2 regions of the Bacillus sp. F9_6S_D1_P_5 genome follow, and region 2 is predicted to be linked to the other one. Evidence: riboswitches for the same ligand, from Rfam matches in the RefSeq annotation. Region 2 holds a riboswitch; the other holds the start of a gene.
The links. Region 2 has a riboswitch for preQ1 ahead of queC (7-cyano-7-deazaguanine synthase QueC). Riboswitches for the same ligand answer to the same signal wherever they lie in the genome.
Positions count from the first base shown of each region.

Region 1: linked by a shared signal. The riboswitch ahead of ACUXEY_RS13190 (QueT transporter family protein) and the one ahead of queC (7-cyano-7-deazaguanine synthase QueC) in region 2 are both predicted to bind preQ1.

Region 1 is NZ_JBTREW010000009.1:101,663-109,219, reverse strand. Features, by position in the region: partial or broken gene ACUXEY_RS13225 (DUF7507 domain-containing protein) at 1-531, opposite strand, end outside; gene ACUXEY_RS13220 (GNAT family N-acetyltransferase) at 654-1,514, shown strand; gene ACUXEY_RS13215 (cysteine hydrolase family protein) at 1,549-2,109, opposite strand; gene ACUXEY_RS13210 (DUF6123 family protein) at 2,293-2,553, shown strand; gene ACUXEY_RS13205 (DMT family transporter) at 2,556-3,461, opposite strand; gene ACUXEY_RS13200 (reverse transcriptase-like protein) at 3,475-3,861, opposite strand; gene ACUXEY_RS13195 (aldose 1-epimerase family protein) at 3,931-4,803, opposite strand; PreQ1 riboswitch class I at 4,936-4,980, shown strand; gene ACUXEY_RS13190 (QueT transporter family protein) at 4,987-5,472, shown strand; gene ACUXEY_RS13185 (ribonuclease H family protein) at 5,624-6,283, shown strand; gene ACUXEY_RS13180 (zinc-finger domain-containing protein) at 6,296-6,472, shown strand; gene ACUXEY_RS13175 (DUF2564 family protein) at 6,506-6,754, opposite strand; gene cspB (cold shock-like protein CspB) at 6,874-7,071, opposite strand; gene ACUXEY_RS13165 (YqcI/YcgG family protein) at 7,335-7,557, shown strand, end outside.
Region 2 is NZ_JBTREW010000020.1:31,129-38,685, reverse strand. Features, by position in the region: gene ACUXEY_RS21570 (M3 family oligoendopeptidase) at 1-1,397, shown strand, start outside; gene ACUXEY_RS21565 (DinB family protein) at 1,537-2,070, shown strand; gene ACUXEY_RS21560 (DUF6254 family protein) at 2,171-2,287, shown strand; gene kinB (sporulation sensor histidine kinase KinB) at 2,299-3,507, opposite strand; PreQ1 riboswitch class I at 3,715-3,758, shown strand; gene queC (7-cyano-7-deazaguanine synthase QueC) at 3,852-4,514, shown strand; gene queD (6-carboxytetrahydropterin synthase QueD) at 4,514-5,005, shown strand; gene queE (7-carboxy-7-deazaguanine synthase QueE) at 4,998-5,714, shown strand; gene queF (preQ(1) synthase) at 5,733-6,230, shown strand; gene ACUXEY_RS21530 (YkvS family protein) at 6,279-6,464, opposite strand; gene ACUXEY_RS21525 (hypothetical protein) at 6,720-6,878, shown strand; gene ACUXEY_RS21520 (histidine phosphatase family protein) at 6,960-7,557, shown strand, end outside.

The DNA of each region.
Region 1 (7,557 bases), on a different contig from region 2:
TGAATTAATTGTTCCATTAGAAGCATCTATAGGATCTACAAGTCCAGGGACAGCTCCCGTAGTATAAGAACCAGAACCCCCAGCTTGAATAAGGGTTGTTACGTCTGCTGAACGCGTGTAAAAGCCAAATGTAATAGAATTTGAAACGAAAGTTTGATTTGAAGCTGTAACAGCTGAAGGAGTAATCGAGTATGTTGAAACAGGTGTTGTAAAAGAAACTGGGTTTCCTAAAACACTTGTAATGTTTTGGTCACGAGATAAGTAGTTGCCGCCCCAAATGAGTTCTGCGTAAAGAATCGTACTACCAGCAGGGATATTTAAAATAGCGGTAGAACTATTTTGTGTATAGTTTAACGTTGTACCGGCAGGAAAAGTGGGAACTTGTAAGGCGGTATTCGTAGTTATAAATGCGCCAATTGCCCCGATTGTACCAGCACGGTTTTGATTACTGATCTTACTTAAACCGAGAGTGTTTCCTGTAATCGCAAGTGCGCCGTTAGTGGTGGTAGAAAACCGATTCGTAATGGGCATGTTGTCACCTCATTTACAATATAGTCTTGGTCAAAATAGGATATGTGTGTGACAAATAAAGGGAAACATGTACGAGTTGATTTAGTAATAATGATTTAAATGTCTAGATAAGGGGATGGAGTATGATTGAATTAGAAATGAGGATAGAACGTCTTAGGAAAGAAAAAATAGAGGACATTGTAGCGTTATCTTCTTATATTGGTTGGGATTATAACAGAGAAGAAGTTGAAACGATTTTTAACTTAGGTATTGTATATGGCGTATGGAATGAGAGAAAAAAACTTATTGCAAGCGCTGCAATTATATTATACGGAGAGGCGTTAGCGTCAATAGGAATGGTGATTGTACATCCGGATTATAAGGGAAGAGGGATTGGAAAGGTGATAACGAATTCTTGCATGAATAGCGTATCAGCTCGAACTCCAATTATGCTTATTGCTACAGATGAGGGGAAGCCTTTATATAAAAAGATAGGATTTAGGGTAGTAAGCTATGTTTCTAAATACATATGTAACTCGTACAATGCGAATCATAAATGTGCAGAAGCTGAAGAATATATGATGGGGTATAAAGAGGTGGATTTAGAAGGGATAATAAAAATAGATGAAGGCGCATTTGGAACAAGTCGAAACGAGTTTTTAAAACAAAGAATTATGCAAAGTGATCAGTGTGTCGTTGTAAAGGATACAAAAGAAAATGTAGTAGGATACGGTATAAGTATACAAACGCCAGAAAATAAAATAATAGGACCGATCGTTGCTAAAAATGATGCAATGGCAATGAGAATAGTACATGCTTTAGCAAGAGGACATAATGGGAAATTAAGAATGGATGTACCAGAAGGAAAGGACAATTTTCTGAAAGAGTTAGAGATTGCTGGTTTTAAAAAGGCGAATACACCACCAATTATGATGAAAAATAGCGATCAATTATTAAAAAGGAATAATGAGTTATATAGCATTGCAGCGCAAATTTTTGGATAAAAAAGAATCCTTCTGAATGAAGGATTCTTTTTCGTTAATCACGATATTGATCATGAATAGGTACAAAAAGGTCTTCCTCGACATCCCTAACAACTGAAAAATGATCCACATTATAATGTCCATGTAGAATTTTATTATGATGAGCAATAATTTGCTCTGCAGATAATACGTTAGAATCAGTTGTGGAATGACCATTTTTAATTAATGTAACGTCACATCCTTGTACAGTCGCAGTTCTAACTGCGGTGTCGATACAATGCTCTGTTTTACATCCACCGATAACGATATGGCCAATCTTCTCTTCTTTTAAAAGTTCAAGTAAAGAAGTGCCATAGAATGCGTTCGTTGCTGCTTTATTAATAAGGATTGCAGACTGAGGTACTTGAATTTCATTATGTACTTCAAATCCCTCACCGCTACCAGAAGCAACATCGATATCTCTTACGAAAACAATAAGGGCATTTGCATCGATTGCTTTCTGCACAGCTGTATTTAGTGTGGATAGTAACTCGGTTTTACGAAAAACTGCATTTTCTTTTTCATTTCCATCCATTAACTCTTGTTGCGCATCAATAATTAATAGTGCTTGTTTCATTTTATATCCCTATCCCCTTTAATATAAAATAAGTTACCAGTTACATATTCTTTTATATTGTAAGGAAATCCTCTATCGTCTACTTCGGATAGATTTACAAAGTTGTCATATAAATTTCATTCTCATAGCTTGTAAAAACATGTATGATAGGAGATGGAGAATTTTTGAGTAGGTGGGAATAACATGCAAACAATAGAAGATTATCTTTCATTCTTACATACGAAAGGATTTAAATTGTCAGAGGAAGCACAAGGGTTTATTATGTTCGGACAAGGATATACTGGTGCATCTGATGGAATTGTGAACGCGGCAATAGAAGCGACAATTAAACATCAGTTTCAGTTTGATGGGAGTTATTTTGTTGCGTTATTAGAACGATTGAAAGAAGAAGAAATTACAGATAAAAAAAGCGCTAAGGCTTTTATGCGGAAGTTACAAGCGTAACTTCACGCAGCCTGCGCTTCTTTTTTTGTTTTGGAAGGTAACTCAACAAAAACCATGCCTAGGAAAATACATAGACATCCGATAATAGCAGAAATAGAAAGTTGTTCGTTTGCAACGAGAACGCCTGTTAAGGCAGCGAAAACGGGCTCCATTGCGAAAATAATGGCTACTCTCGTTGGAGATGTATGTTTTTGCGCTGATGTTTGAATGAAAAAAGCAATGGATGTTGCGAATAGAGAAGTTAGAAATAGGGCGAATAAAAAGGAAGAATTCGTCCATAGTGCTGCTGAAAGTAATTTTTCCCAATCTTCAAACAAAAAGGCGCAAATAGAAGAAAACATACCGACAGCTAACACTTGCGACGTACTTAACAATAAAGGTGATATTTTCTTAGAGAAGAAGCCATTAACAAGAATATGAGCAGCGAAAGCAACCGCGCAACCGAGAACGAGTATATCTCCAATGTTTAATTGAAATGAATCACCAGCTGTTAATAAGTATAAACCTGCTGTTGCTACAGCAATGCCTATTACGATAAAAATAGTAGCTTTTTGTTTTAAAAAGATAAAAGACAAAATAGGTACCATAACGATACTAAGCCCTGTTAAGAATCCTGCTTTTGAAGAAGTTGTATAAAGTAAGCCGAATGTTTGTAACACATAGCCAACACATAAAAAGAATCCAACGATTAATCCAGCAAGGCTACTCTGTTTTATATCTTGTTTTGAAGTTTTTTTTGCGAAAATCATTTGAACGAATAATAAAATAATTCCGGCGAATAAAAAGCGAATACCATTAAAAGTAAATGGACCAACGAAAGACATAGCATTTTGAACGACAACAAACGTAGCTCCCCAAATAAAAGAGACAAATAATAAAGCAAGAGGAGCAATCCAATCTTTTTTCACACTCATACCCCCGTTAATTTTGTAAGATAGCCTTTCTAGCTAACTCATCAGCAACTTTATTTTGACTACTTGGAATCCACTTAATAAAAAAGAGGTCGAAATTTTTTATGTACTGCAGTGCTTCTTCTAATAAAGGTGCAAACATTTTATTTTTTGCGTATTCTTTTTCGACAGCTCGCTCGACAAGTTGCGAATCTGTACGAAAAGAGACAATGTTATAATTATGCTCCGTGCAATATTTTAATGCCGCAAGTAAAGCGTGGTATTCTGCTTCATGATTGGACATTGTCCCGAGGGGTAATGATAATTGTACAGCTGGTTGAACCCCTTTAATAAATACTCCCGCACCAGAAGGACCAGGATTTCCTTTTGATGCACCATCAATATATACTTCAATCAAAATGAGAAACCTCCAAATGATAAGATGATCCCCTACTTATATGTTTCTTTGAAGTAGGGGATAGAGTAATTAGCCGATTGTAATGCTATAACGACATGTAAATGTTTCATTCGCTTGTAAAGATTGAATTCCTTTTTTTTCCTTGAAATCTTTTGCTGGAGTTACTTCATCGGCAATTCCGTACCAAGGTTCAATACATAAGAAAGGTGCATTCTCGCCTGGTGTCCATACGCCGACAAATGGGAATCCGTCAAATTCTACTTTTACAAATTTATTATGTTTATGAGAACGAATAGAGATTTCATCCGTGTTCATATTTTCAAAAATAAGTGCATCATTTTTAAATAAATCGTATGTAAGTGGTAATTCATTCGTATTTTCAGCGATTAATTGTTTTTTGCTTGAAAGGTAAGGTCCTTCTAATACGCTTGTTTCTATGCGTTCAGAACCATTAAAGGATAAATGATAATCTGTAAATGATTCACCCTCTAATAACGGGAAGTTGAAACCAGGATGTGCTCCGATTGAGAAGAACATCTCTTTTGAAGAAGGATTATTTACTTCATATGTTACATGAACGATTTGTCCGTCTAGCTCATAAGAAACGAGTAATTCGAATTCGTATGGGTATTTTTTTAATGTTTCTTCATTACTAGTAACAATATAAGTGATTTTCGTTTCACTTTGTTCTTTTACAGAGAATGTAAGATCACGAGCAAAGCCGTGTTGTGTTAAAGAATATGGTGTACCATCTACGTAGTATGTATTATCTACTAATCGGCCGACAATTGGGAATAAAATGGGTGCGCGGCGCCCCCAATAAGTAGAATCGCCTTGCCATAAGTATTCAGTGTTATCTTCTTTTAAGCGAACGCTTTGTAATTCTGCACCTTTGTCAGAAATGGAAACGATCACTCTTTCATTTTGAATTGTTGCTGTCATGAAGTGAAACCTCCTAAAACTTTCATATGTTTTATTATACGTTGTCTAAAAGAAAAAAGGTAGTTCATGATAGGAATCTATTGACGAAAGAGTGTGTATTGCGTAGAATATAATCTTGTTGCTTAAAAAACGAATAACGTGGTTCGAAACCATCCCACGTAAAAAAACTAAGGAGATTTTGTCATGAATATTAGAACTTTAGTCGGTAATGGTATTTTAGCGGCATTATATATTGCTGTTTCTATGCTTATTCAGCCATTTGGCTTTACGAATGTACAGTTTCGTATTTCAGAGATGTTTAATCATCTTGTTGTATTTAATAAGAAAGCAATTTACGGAATTGTATTAGGTGTATTTTTAACGAATCTCTTTTTCTCACCTATGATCGCTTACGATTTAGTATTTGGAGTAGGGCAATCTATTCTTGCATTAGTTGCAACGATTATTTCTATGCGATTTATTAAAGGTGTTTGGGCTCGTATGATTTTTAATACAGTTATCTTTACAATTACAATGTTTATGATTGCAATTGAACTTCATCTTGCATTGGGTTTACCATTTATGTTGTCTTGGTTGACATGTGCAGTTGGTGAATTTGTTGTCATGGCGATTGGTATGCCTGTAATGTACTGGATTAATAAACGAGTACAATTTGAAAGATTTATGTAATAGATGAAAGAGCTATTCCTAAAGGCATAGCTCTTTTTGTATGTAATCATATTGAATATAATGCTGTGACTCTTGATACAATATAATAAAATAAAGTGAGGCTTTCATTAGCTGGCTACATATAAGAAGTCTTATATAAGGGGAATCTAGTATGAAATATAAAATTCATTGGTTGTATAAAACAAAGCGCGGTTTGCAGACAGAGTTAACGACAGATTATATGAACATAGAAGAAGTACTTCAATTTGCAGAGGATTTCGAGAAAACAGGAAGAGTGAAGGAATTATTATTTTACGATGAAATGGATGCAGAATGGTCATTAAAGGAAATGAAAAAGCTGAGTAAACAAGTGGAGGAAGAGCCCCAAGAAATACTCGTTTATTTTGATGGTGGTTATGATGTACAGACGAAAGAAGCTGGAGTAGGTATATGTGTATACTATAAAAAAGGAAATGCAAAATACCGAATTCGCCGTAATGCATACATAGAAGGCATATATGATAATAATGAAGCGGAATATGCGTCATTATTATATGGTATGAATATACTCGAGGAATTAGCAATTAAGTATGAAGCAGTTACACTCCGCGGCGATTCGCAAGTTGTACTGCAGCAATTGGCTGGAGAATGGCCTTGTTATGATGAGCATTTAAATCATTACTTAGATCAAATTGAACAAAAGGCGAAGCAAATGAAATTAAAACTTGTATGTGAGCCGATATCTAGAAAACAAAACAAAGAAGCACATCAATTAGCTACACAAGCATTAGAAGGAACCGTCATTGATAGTCATAAAGAAATAACCGAATAGAGAGGTGCAAAGGTGGATAAAAAGCAACTCATTACAGAGGTAAATGACTTATTAGAAACGTATTGTGAAGGGTGTTTTTTGCGAGAACATAATCGAAAGACGAATAGTAAGTATTACGCTCATTCATTTTGTATCAGGCAATGTACAGTTGGAGAAACGTTGAAAAAGTATGGAGAACAGCTGTCATGAAAAAACATCCAGAGAAAATTCTCTGGATGTTTTTTAGTGCTTCGCTTCATTTAATTGATGCTCGCATTGACTTAATTTTTTTTCCTCATTCATCAGAAACGGCTCATCTAAATCTGTTGCAACAGACTTCATAATTTCAAGCTGGGAGCGAGCGGCTTCTACAGCAGTAGTAGCATGCTCTAATGTATCTGGATCCATTGAAATTGTCGCTGATCCTACCATTTTTTGTGCTGTTTCTACACGGAATTTTACTTCTTCAAAATCATTTACTTCTGATCCCATTGCTAATTCCTCCTTTGTATATTGCGCATTTCACATAGTTTTTGCTCTGGAAAACGGAAATATACAAAGGAATAACAAAGGAGGTTACCAAGTTAGGTAACCTCCTGTCATATGTTGGATTAAAGTTTTACTACGTTAGCAGCTTGAGGTCCGCGGTTTCCTTCAGTGATATCGAAAGATACTTCTTGACCTTCTTCTAAAGCTTTGTAGCCTTCGCCTTGAATAGCAGAGAAATGTACGAATACATCGTCAGCGCCTTCCATTTCGATAAATCCAAAACCTTTTTCGTTGTTAAACCATTTTACTTTTCCTTGCATGTTACAATTCCTCCTAAAAAACATTTACGTTTTTCATTTAGTGAAATTCATTTGAAAAGATAATATAAACTAAAAATGCTATAATCTTGAATATTCTGCTAAATGATTAATTTAAATATACACGAATTGGGAGAATTTAGTCAAGTAAGCGATTTTATTTTTTGTATTTTTAAATAATTTTTCAGTCGAATTTTTAAATAGGTATAGGACAGGCCGAGTATGTAATGGTCTTAATTGAATGCTATACATAGTGAGGTGAAAGAATGAATGAGTCTTATTTATTAGATAATGATGGGATGAGAATGAGAACGGATATACCGAATTGGGTTGCAAAAGAATTTGAAAATTTTTCAAACATCGTATTAGAACCAACTTTCCCATGTTATTTTGGTTTAACTGCTTTGAAAAAGAATGAGCTTCGTTATTCCTTTCTCTCTCATAATGATTGGAGCCATTTGTCACATACAATGTTATCTTTTTTAGAAT
Region 2 (7,557 bases):
TCCGTGAAGAATTAGAAGAGTATTATGGGAAGCAATTATTTGCTCTTGCGGAGTGTGATTTAAAAACATATTCTGATGAAGTCGTGAAAGATTTACAATTAGAGAATAAATTGTCTTCACAATATACGCAGTTATTAGCATCTGCCAAAATTGACTTTGCAGGAGAAGAAAGAACATTATCGCAGCTTATTCCATTTATGCAAGGGAAAGAAAGAATTGAACGTAAAGCAGCAAGTGAAGCATATTACGGATTTTTAGCTGAGAATGAGGAAGAGTTAGATCGTATTTATGACGAGCTTGTTAAAGTGAGAACGAAAATCGCAAAATCTTTAGGTTTCAAAAACTTTGTTGAACTTGGATATGCACGAATGTACCGTACAGATTATAATGCGGAAATGGTGGCGAATTATCGTCAGCAAGTGCTAGATTATATCGTTCCTGTTACGACGGAATTAAGAAAACGACAACAAGCACGCATCGGTGTAGAGAAGTTAGCGTATTACGACGAAAACTTTGAATTCCCTACAGGTAACCCAACTCCAAAAGGAGATGCGGATTGGATTGTTAATCATGGGAAAACGATGTATAAAGAGTTATCGGCTGAAACAGATGAATTTTTCAATTTCATGTTAGATAATGATTTATTAGATTTAGTTGCGAAAAAAGGAAAAGCTGGCGGTGGATATTGTACATATATTGAGAATTATAAAGCACCGTTTATTTTCTCAAACTTTAACGGAACATCTGGCGATATTGACGTATTAACACATGAAGCGGGCCATGCTTTCCAAGTGTACGAGAGTCGTAAATTTGAAATTCCAGAATATAATTGGCCAACATATGAAGCGTGTGAAATTCACTCTATGAGTATGGAATTCTTCACATGGCCATGGATGAAGCTATTCTTTGAAGAAGATGCAGATAAATATTACTTCTCTCACTTAAGTTCAGCACTTCTGTTTTTACCGTATGGTGTATCTGTTGATGAATATCAACATTATGTATATGAAAATCCTGAAGCATCACCAGAAGAGCGTAAGACAGCATGGCGTAATATAGAGAAAAAGTATTTGCCGCATCGTGATTATGAGGATAATGATTATTTAGAGCGCGGTGGATTCTGGCAACGTCAAGGGCATATATATAGCTCGCCGTTCTACTATATCGACTACACGTTAGCTCAAATCTGTGCACTGCAATTTTGGAAACGTGCAAGAGATAATAGACAAGAGGCGTGGGAAGATTATGTGAATCTATGCCAACAAGGTGGAAGTAAATCATTCTTAGAATTAGTAGAAATTGCAAATTTAACATCTCCATTTGCTGAAGGCTGTGTGAAAAGTGTTATTACAGAAATTGAAGCGTGGCTACATGCAATTGACGACACAAAATTGTAAAAAACATGCGCTTTTTTTCACATGTTTAACATCGACATAAAGCGAAAATGATGAGATAATAAAAGAAAATTCAGAATACTAAAGAGGTGTTTCTAATAAGGAGCACCTCTTTTCACCAACAAAAAGGGGGGAAAGAAGTATGCTTCAATCTAATATGGATGTGAGTTTAGAAAGTTTGGTGAACTCATTACAGTCTACTCGAAGCACGCTATTATCAGAAATTGAAATGTTAAATGATACAGAGGTGAATGTAAAGCCACGCCGTGATAAATGGAGTATTATTCAAATTTTGCATCATTTGCATTTAGTTGAACAATCAGTGACGTCTGCCCTTGTATATGCTTTACAAAAAAATGAAAGAAACACGACTCCATTTAAAGACCTCCAACTTACGCTTGATCGCACATATAAACGAGAAGCTCCTCAGCAAATGCAACCAACAGAAACGTTAATGAAAAAACAGCAAGGAATTCAATTACTAGAACATTCACGACAAGAACTATTACACGCACTTCATAGTGTGATAGATGAAAAAGATCTATTTGAAAATGGATTAAAGCATCCTATTTTTAATGATTTGAATTTGTATCAGTGGGTTCAATTTCTTGATTTGCATGAACAAAGACATCTTACGCAGTTAAAAGAGGCGAAACACGCAATTTTGCAACGATAATCAGAAGGAAGTGGGAGACCACTTCTTTTTTGATACGTGCATAGTTTTCTTTCTTATTTTGGAATACTACATGGAGAAAGAAAAGAAGGAGTTGAAAAGTATGTCCAAGAAAAAGAAAGAAGAAGAGCGCGCGTGGAAAGCACGTAAAGAAAATCAAAAACCACATGGAAAAGTGAAAGCTTTTGCTGAATTAGTTGAAGGAACAGAAAAAACGTGATGAAATACTCATCACGTTTTTTGTATGAGTGGAAAAGTTAATAAGAAGGTTGTACCAGTACCTTTTTCACTTATAATATCAATTTTTCCATTCATAGCTTGCATAACGCTGAATACGACCATCATTCCAAGACCAGTACCTTTGTCTTTTGTTGAGTAGAAAGGGGATCCAAGGCGTTTTACTTGTTCTTGATCCATGCCAACTCCTGTATCTTTTATATATAATTGAATATGCTTATGATCAGGAACTAATGTGAAATAAAGATCACCGCCTTTTGGCATGGCCTCAATGCAGTTTTTTAAAATATTTAACAAGCATTGATTTAGTTTTTGTTTTTCTCCCGCGATAAAAAAAGAAGTACTTTGCTTTATATAATGAGTACGCACATTTGCTAAATTAGCAAGCGGTGTAATTAGCGATAATGCATGTAATAGTTCTTCTTCTAACTGTAATCTTTGTTCTTTTTCAATACTTGGTTTTGCAAAGGTTAAATAATCTGTAAGAACGTGGTTTGCTTGTTCGATTCCGTTGATGGCTATGTCAATATATAATTTTCGCTCTTGCTCAGTGCATGTATCTGATTGTAAAAGTTGTAAAAATCCTTTCGTTGAAGTTAATGGGTTGCGAATTTCATGAGAGATGGATGCTGCCATTTCACCAATTAAATGAAATTTTTCAGCATTCATAAGTTCGTTTTGTAGACGAACTTGAGTTTGTAATATGTGTAATAAATATAAAATAAGGATGGTACCAAGTATCGTACATAACTCATACACAATAATATGTGGTATATAATCAGCCTTATTTGTAACCTTTGAAAGGAAGAAAGGTATCCAACTAAATCCGTATGTGAGACTGTAAATAATAGCAAGTATTATTTTTATACGATTAGAAGTTCGATTGAAAAATTTGTATGTAAATAGTAGAACAATAAATAGAAGGATAGAACCGATAAGCGATGGGAAAACACCTATTCCTCCTAATAAGAAGCGGTATATATTTAATACCACTAATATTGATCCACCGGCAATAGGACCTCCGGTTAATGTACCGACAACTAATACGATATGACGCATATCAAATTGAAATCCATAATCTGTTTTTGCTGCGAAAGTGATACATAGTATAGTAACGAGGCAACATAATACAATAAATATAGCTGAATTTAATTTAGGAGAGCGTTTCCCTTTTTGATTCCAAAATAAATGGTATACGAGCATTGTAACAAGGATGAATAATATATTTAAAAAGAGATAAATAATAAAGGATTTCAGTGGGATGCCTCCTCTCTTCTCATATTAAATTAATCATACTATAAAATGAAAGAAATGAAATGAGAAATAGCGGAAAAATCAGAAATTTTTTCTGGTAGTATACAATATGTTACAATAAGCTTTGTCAATGAAAGAAGGAATTCCGTGCAATGCGCGGGAGAGGTTCGCGAACTCCCTCTATAAAAAACTATGGAAACAACAATATCTTTAGGTATTGTTTTGTTTTTTTATTGTGACAGTTCAAGAACGTTCTTTCTTCTTATTTGTAGTAGAGAAGGAGAATGAGTGAAATGAAAAAAGAAAAAGCAGTTGTTGTTTTTAGTGGAGGACAAGATAGTACGACATGTTTATTTTGGGCAATAGAGCAGTTTGCAGAAGTAGAGGCTGTAACGTTTAATTACAATCAACGTCATAAGCTAGAAATTGATTGTGCAGCGGAAATTGCAAAAGAGCTAGGAATTAAACATACAGTACTAGATATGAGTCTATTAAATCAACTTGCTCCAAATGCGTTAACGAGAACGGATATGGAGATTACACATGAAGAAGGTGAATTGCCATCGACGTTTGTAGATGGACGAAATTTACTATTCTTATCATTTGCTGCTGTATTAGCAAAACAAGTTGGAGCACGTCATATTGTAACGGGTGTATGTGAAACTGATTTTAGTGGTTATCCAGATTGCCGTGACGTGTTTGTGAAATCGTTAAACGTTACTTTAAATTTATCTATGGATTATCCGTTTGTAATTCATACACCACTTATGTGGATTGATAAAGCGGAAACATGGAAATTATCAGATGAACTTGGAGCATTCGAGTTTGTTCGAGAAAAAACATTAACATGTTATAACGGAATCATTGGTGATGGTTGCGGTGAATGTCCAGCATGTCAACTTCGTAAAGCAGGATTAGATACGTACCTACAAGAACGCGAAGGAGCGAGTAACTAATGGATAATTTCTTTGGATTTCGCATCGTAGAAAATTTGCAAAAAATGGACAAGGATATTCAGCGTAAACAGCTCAAATATCATAATAAACGAGTAATGGTCAGCAAGGAATTTACTTTTGATGCAGCCCACCATTTACACTGTTATGAAGGAAAATGTAAAAACTTACATGGACACACATATAAAGTGGTATTTGGGATTAGTGGATATGTAAATGAAATAGGTCTTGCGATTGACTTTGGAGATATAAAAGAAATTTGGAAGAATGAAATAGAAATTTATTTAGACCATCGTTATTTAAACGAAACGTTACCAGCGATGAATACAACTGCTGAAAATATGGTCGTTTGGATTTATGAAAAGATGGCAGAAGCGTTAACAAAAGATAATCGTGTGAACGAATATAAAGGAGCTCGTGTTGAATTTGTTCGTCTATTTGAGACTCCGACTAGTTATGCAGAAGTAAGACGGGAGTGGATGCTCGATGAGTAAAATCCCTGTCTTAGAAATATTTGGTCCGACTATTCAAGGTGAAGGAATGGTTGTAGGACAAAAGACGATGTTTATCCGTACAGCTGGCTGTGATTATAGCTGTGCTTGGTGTGATTCTGCTTTTACGTGGGATGGATCGGCTAAAGATCAAATTAGACAGATGACAGCAGAGGAAGTTTGGAATGAGCTTGTAGAAATTGGTGGGGAAAATTTTTCTCATGTTACGATTTCAGGTGGAAATCCGGCATTGCTGAAAAATATTGAGTTTCTCCTTTCTATATTAAAAGAGAATGGAATGCGAACGGCAATCGAAACGCAAGGGAGTAAATGGCAAGATTGGTTACTTCAAATTGATGAGATAACGATTTCTCCAAAACCACCAAGTTCGGCAATGAATACTGATTTTCAGAAGTTAGATGCTATTATTCAGAAACTAGCAGGAAAAGATATTAGTTTAAAGGTAGTAGTATTTGACGATTATGACTTCGAGTATGCAGTTAAGATGCATGAACGTTATCCAGATGTACCATTCTTCTTACAAGTAGGGAATGATGATACAAAAACTGTGGATGATGCGATGTTGATTAAAAAGCTATTGGATAAGTATGAGTGGCTTATTGAAAAAGCGGTTAACTGTAAAGAAATGAATAATGCAAAAGTATTGCCGCAGCTTCATGCGTTAGTATGGGGAAATAAACGCGGAGTATAATGAGAAGGGATGTTTAAAATGGCAGGAAGATTAGATGAAGATTTAAAAGATGTAACATTATTAGGAAATCAAAATACAAAATATTTATTTGAGTATAGCCCAGACATTTTAGAGGTATTTGATAACAATCATCCAAACCGTGATTATTTTGTTAAATTCAATTGTCCTGAATTTACAAGCTTATGTCCGAAAACAGGTCAACCAGATTTTGCAACAATTTATATTAGCTACATTCCAGAACAAAGAATGGTAGAGAGTAAATCTTTAAAGCTATATTTATTTAGTTTCCGCAATCACGGTGACTTCCATGAAGATTGCATGAACGTTATTATGAATGATTTAATTAAATTAATGGATCCGCGCTACATTGAGGTATGGGGGAAATTCACACCACGTGGAGGGATTTCAATTGATCCTTACTGCAACTACGGTCGCCCAGGAACGAAATATGAACAAATGGCAGACTACCGCATGATGAACCACGATCTATATCCAGAAACAATTGATAATCGTTAATAGAAAGAAAGGGCCTGTATACTGTACAGGCCCTTTCTTTCTATTATATTATGCATTTTGGTTAATGACAGTATAGTTTTTATGACTTACAACTGTAAGAGGTTCCATATCTAGTTCTCTGAAATTCTCCATAATTGTTATATCAACAATAACAGAGTTTTGATTTACTTTTTGAACACGGCCTTGCATGCCACCTTTAAATTCGATGATATCTCCAGTTTCTGCGATCTGCATAAGCAACTCTCCTTGTTACAGTTTTTCCAAAAAAGAATAATTTGGGATTTTTTATTTTCCTTTATTTTGAACTATGTTTCCTGTTTTGTAAATGTTTTCAAAGTAAAAATTCGAAAAATATTCACTTTTTGTAAGAAAATATATGAAAAAACATGTTTTTAGGAGATGAACGGGAGAAATGCAGATATTTTTATATAAGAGTATAATGAAAATATACAATGACCTACTAAAGTGGGAGAAACTAGGGGCGGTAAAATGATGTTTGAAGTTGTGGGGAGCTTTATAGCAATTTTATTATTTTTATTTTCTTATATACAGTTGAAGAAAATCCGGCATCATGAAACAACTACATATTTTGACGGATTGGATGGTGCGCATGCATCGATAACACATGATAATGGTGGTAATGTATAACTTTCTTTTTATGCATGGTATGATGGCAATAAGAAATAGTACATAATAGAGTTCGTAAGTGATGAATGGAGAGTGGAAAGAATGAGGATTTCTTTTATTCGTCATGGTCGCTTAGATCGTACTATGGAACCAATGACAATTACTTCATTTCATGAATGGATGAAACGATATGACTTACACACTATAACAACAAAAGCTTCTATACCAATGGAAACAATTGAAACAATGGAATCAGCAAAATTAGTCGTAACGAGTAATCAAAGGCGTGCTGTACAGTCAGCAGCTGAATTAATGGATTCTTTATCTTTTATACAAAATTCTCTTTTTAGAGAAGCTGAGGTTCCTTCAAGATTTTTTTCTCCAAAATGCTTGAAATGCAAACCTAACGTATGGATGTTTATCGGACGAACATTATGGGTGCTTGGCTATCATAAAGATGTAGAGTCTTATAAGGAAGTAAGGGAGAGGGCAAAGCAAGCGGCTCATCTATTGCACCGTTACGCTCTCGTACATGGAAGTATTGCTCTTGTAGGTCATAGTTATTTTAATACGATGATTGGGACTGAACTGAGAGCAATGGGGTGGTCTGGTTCACCTATTTTCCATAGGAACCCATGGGGTTGTACAACATATACATTTCATGAGGCGATGAATGGAAATGTATTGAATACGAATTTAA